2 regions of the Stenotrophomonas sp. 93052_Sma genome follow, and region 2 is predicted to be linked to the other one. Evidence: riboswitches for the same ligand, from Rfam matches in the RefSeq annotation. Region 2 holds a riboswitch; the other holds the start of a gene.

Region 1 (2,196 bases), 330 kb from region 2:
CTGCGACAGCACCATGCGCAGCGGGCCGCCGTGGCTGACCACCAGCGTCGGCACCGGATCGTCATCATCAAGCAGGCGATCCAGCGCGCGCGATGCGCCGCTCGAAGTGGCCCCAGCTTTCGCCGTTCGGCGGCGGGAATGCATGCGGGTCGGCATGGAAGGCCGCCAATGCGTCCTCCGGCAGGTCGAACAGCGACTGCCCGTCCCAATCGCCGAAATCCAGCTCTTCCCATTCCTCGTCCGCTTCCACGTCCAGCCCGCGCGGCGTGGCCAGGGCCATCGCCGTGTGCAGCGAGCGCAGCCGCGGCGAACTGATCACCCGCTCCCAGGGCTGCGCAGCGTAGGCGTCGACCAGTTCCTGCGGCAGGCGGGCCAGCTGCGGTGGATCGCTGCGGCCATCGAGGAACTCATCGCGACCGTTGCCGGCATGGCGGACCAGGTCGAGGATCATGCGTGCGTCCTGTACAGGCAACGCGGGAACAGCGGAAAACGGGCGGACATCGGCAACGGCACCACGGGATCGAGGGACCATTCTAAGGGCACAGCAAAGGCAGTCGAGCACGCTCGACGCTACGGGCCGCCTGCGATGCCGTAGACTGCGCGCACTTCCAGGTGACCTGCGGCCACGGCCGGCAGGTTGAAACGGGAAGCCGGTGACGCGTGATTCCACGCCAGGCCGGCGCTGCCCCCGCAACGGTAAGCACGTCAGTTCCAGGCAACAACGCCACTGTGCCGCAGGCATGGGAAGGCGCCTGGACGGTGGCCTCGCGCCACCCGGCGGCAAGCCCGGAGACCGGCCAGGAAGCCTCAGGTCGCGATGCGGTGGGCATGGCGCTGGATGACCGCAGCCTGCGCTGCGGCGTCGGCGCATGCCTGCCTTCGCGGCTCCTCCCCTTCGCCACGCGGGCGTGCGTGGCACCTGGAGTCCCCCATGAAGCTGCAGTCCCGAATGCTGTCCCTGGCCGTGCTGGCCGCCCTGCCCGCGCTGGCCCAGGCCGCCGATGACACCACCGCGCTCGACCAGATCCTGGTCACCGCCACCCGCACCCCGATCGCCCTGCAGGACAGCATCGCGCCGGCCCAGGTGATCGACCGCGCGCAGATCGAATCCAGCCAGGCCACCTCGCTGCAGGAGCTGCTGCGCGGCCGCGCCGGCATCAACCTGACCAACTCCGGCGGCCTCGGCAAGCAGAGCTCGCTGTTCCTGCGCGGCACCAACTCGGGCCACACCGTGGTGCTGGTGGATGGTGTGCGCATCAACAGTGCCGACCTCGGCCTGGCCATGTACCAGGACCTGCCGCTGGCGCAGATCGAGCGCGTGGAAATCGTGCGCGGCCCGCAGTCCAGCCTGTACGGTGCCGACGCCATTGGTGGCGTGATCCAGATCTTCACCCGCCGCAACCAGGGCGATTTCGCTCCGCACTTCCAGCTCGGCGGTGGCAGCAACGGCCTGCGCGAAGCCAGCGGCGGCATCGGCGGTGGCACCGAACGCGGCTGGTTCGGCGCCGACATCGCCTACCAGCATTCCGACGGCATCGATGCCTGCCGCGGCTCCGCCTCGGTGTTCACCGCGGGCTGCTTTGCCGACGAGCACGACCGCGACGGCTACCGCAACCTGTCCAAGAGCCTGCGCGGCGGCTACAGCTTCAACGACCAGTGGACCGTGGAAGGCAGCGCACTGCGCGCCGACGGCAAGAACCACTACGACGGCTACTACAACTACTCGGAGACCCGCCAGCAGGTGCTGGCCGGCAAGGTGCGCTACACCCCGTCTGAACGCCTGGCTTTCACAGCCAACGTCGGCCGCAGTGACAACGAGTCGGACAACTTCGGCGACTTCGGCGCACGCGGCAGCGCGCAGACCCACCGCGACAGCGCCTCGCTGCAGGGTGACTTCACCTTGGCCGAAGGCCAGCTGTTGAGCACCGGCGTGGACTGGAGCGAAGACAACCTGGATGGCAGCAGCGCGGGCTACCTCGTCGACAGCCGTCGCAACACCGGCGTGTTCGTGCAGTATCAGGGCCGCTTCGGCCGCCACCAGCTGCAGGCCAGCGCACGCAACGACGACAACCAGCAGTTCGGCAACCATGCCACCGGCAGCGTGGGCTGGGCGATGGAACTGGAGCACGGCCTGCGCGTCAATGCCAGCTACGGCACTGCGTTCAAGGCGCCGACCTTCAGCGACCTGTACGACCC
Region 2 (2,196 bases):
ACCTGTTGGCGCGTGCCCTTGCGCAGGATCAGGTCGGCCACGGTCCAGTCCACGCCCGGATGCAGCGCGGCACCGGCGCTGCCCTGCACGCAGTGGTCCGGCCACAGGGTCTGCGGCTGCGCGTGCAGCAGGATGGTCTCGAAGGGGCGTTGGCCGGGGTGCTGGCTGGCGAACGAGGCATGGTCGGCCGGGTGCCAGTCCTGTGTTGCCACCACGGTGCGGTAGCGGCGCTGTGCCAGCAGATCGGCGATCGGTGCCACCAGCGCATCGCCTTGGTCGCAGGCCAGCGCGCCGCCGGGCATGAAGTCCGGCTGCAGGTCGATCACCAGCAGGGCGACATCGGCGGGCAGGGCGGTCATGGCAGTTCCGGTACAGCAGAAGGGGCGACCAGCGTGGCCGCCCCATGCCCACACGTCAATCGCCCTGCGGCGTCTCAGCGTCCTGCCCGTAGTACAGCAGGCCGATCTTGATCCGTTCGCGGCCATTCTCGCGGCGGTGACGGTTGGCATCGCGCAGCGAGTACACGCAGCCGCAGTATTCCTGCTGGTAGAACTGCTCGCGCTTGCTGATCTCGATCATGCGGCTGGCACCGCCGCCCTTGCGCCAGTTGTAGTCCCAGTACTGCAGGCCTTCATAGCGCGACGCGGCACGGATGCCGCAGTCGTTGATCTGCGCCATGTTCTTCCAGCGCGAGATGCCCAGCGACGAACTGATGGTGTCGTAGCCGTGCTCGTGCGCGTACAGCGCAGTGCGCTCGAAGCGCATGTCGAAGCACATCGTGCAGCGGATGCCGCGCTCGGGCTCGTTTTCCATGCCGCGTGCACGGCTGAACCAGTTGTCGGTGTCGTAGTCGCAGTCGATGAACGGGATGTCGTGCTGTTCGGCGAAGCGGATGTTCTCCTGCTTGCGCAGCTCGTATTCCTTCACCGGGTGGATGTTGGGGTTGTAGAAGAAGATCGCGTAGTCGATCCCGGAGGCGGTGATCGCCTCCATCACTTCGCCGGAGCAGGGGGCGCAGCACGAGTGCAGCAGCAGGCGCTGGCCGTTTTCGGGCAGGGACAGGGTGGGGCGTTGGAGCTCGGTCATCGTCAGGTACCGCATGGACCGCCGGCAACGGCGGTGGCCCATGCATCAGCGCGTGGGTGAACAGTCTGGCCGGAAACCGTGAACAGGACGCACGCGGCCGCACCGCCTGCAGGCGCAGGACAACGACGGCCCCGGCAACCTCCCCGCGGAGATTCCAGGTCGAGTCAGGGGACGGTCGTGTCCCCCGGCCGGGGCCGGTATTCGGGCTGATGGACACGGGCCGCAGCCCACCTACTACCTGCCGCTTCCCAGGCGTGAGCCCAGTGCTGTTGGCAGGATTCGTTTCCATTCACCGCTGCGGGGCAGCTCCGGAATGGGCGCGCAAGGCGCCTTCACCGGATTCCCGTTTAAATCCCTGCCGCCATCAATGCCACGGCAAGGATACCTTCGGCGTGCCCACGGTGGACGCGTCGAGGCCAATGGTCAAGGGCCAATGAAAGCGCAGGGCTGTGGCTCGCTTCTCAGGCTGTGAGAGCGCCTCTTGCCATACTGGGCACCGACAGACGGGAGGTGGCTCGTGGCGGCGAAGTACTGCGATCTGGTCATGAAAGGCGGCATCACCAGCGGCATCGTGTACCCCAATGCGGTACTGGCGCTGGCGCGCGAGTATCGCTTCAAGAGCATCGGCGGCACCTCGGCCGGCGCCATTGCCGCGGCGGTGGCGGCCGCGGCGGCGTGCGGTGATCGTCGCCAGCAGGCCGGCGAGCACCTGCCCGGCGATGCCGGCTACGGCGGGCTGTCGGCGGTGTCGGCGCAGCTGTCGCGGCGCGGCTTCATCTACAGCCTGTTCCAGCCGGCACGGCGCGCGCGCCGCCTATCGGTTGCTGGTGGTGCTGACCGGCAATGCCGGCCTGCCACACAAGCTGCTGTGCCTGGCCATCGCGGTGTTCGAGATTGCGCCACTGGAGGTGCTGGTGTCGCTGGCGTTGCTGCTCGGCCTGGGCTGGTGGGGCGGCGGTTGGAGCGGTGTGGCCGCCACGCTGCTGCCATCACTGCTGTGCGCGTATGGTGCCGGCGTGGCCGGTGCCGCGCTGCGGGTAGCGCGGGTGGCGCGCCGTAACCTGCTGGGCCTGTGCAGCGGCCTCGGCCGCGATGCACGCACGCCGGCGT

What was found. A riboswitch is a leader RNA that binds a small molecule or an ion and turns the genes downstream of it on or off. The one in region 2 is predicted to bind cobalamin.
Region 1: linked by a shared signal. The riboswitch ahead of btuB (TonB-dependent vitamin B12 receptor) and the one ahead of ACZK2V_RS01290 (epoxyqueuosine reductase QueH) in region 2 are both predicted to bind cobalamin.

The regions. Positions count from the first base shown of each region.
Region 1 is NZ_CM151134.1:623,185-625,380, reverse strand. It holds partial or broken gene ACZK2V_RS02895 (histidine phosphatase family protein) at 1-451, opposite strand, end outside; cobalamin riboswitch at 594-816, shown strand; partial or broken gene btuB (TonB-dependent vitamin B12 receptor) at 932-2,196, shown strand, end outside.
Region 2 is NZ_CM151134.1:292,684-294,879, forward strand. It holds gene pncA (bifunctional nicotinamidase/pyrazinamidase) at 1-359, opposite strand, end outside; gene ACZK2V_RS01290 (epoxyqueuosine reductase QueH) at 415-1,101, opposite strand; cobalamin riboswitch at 1,262-1,476, opposite strand; partial or broken gene ACZK2V_RS01295 (patatin-like phospholipase family protein) at 1,604-2,196, shown strand, end outside.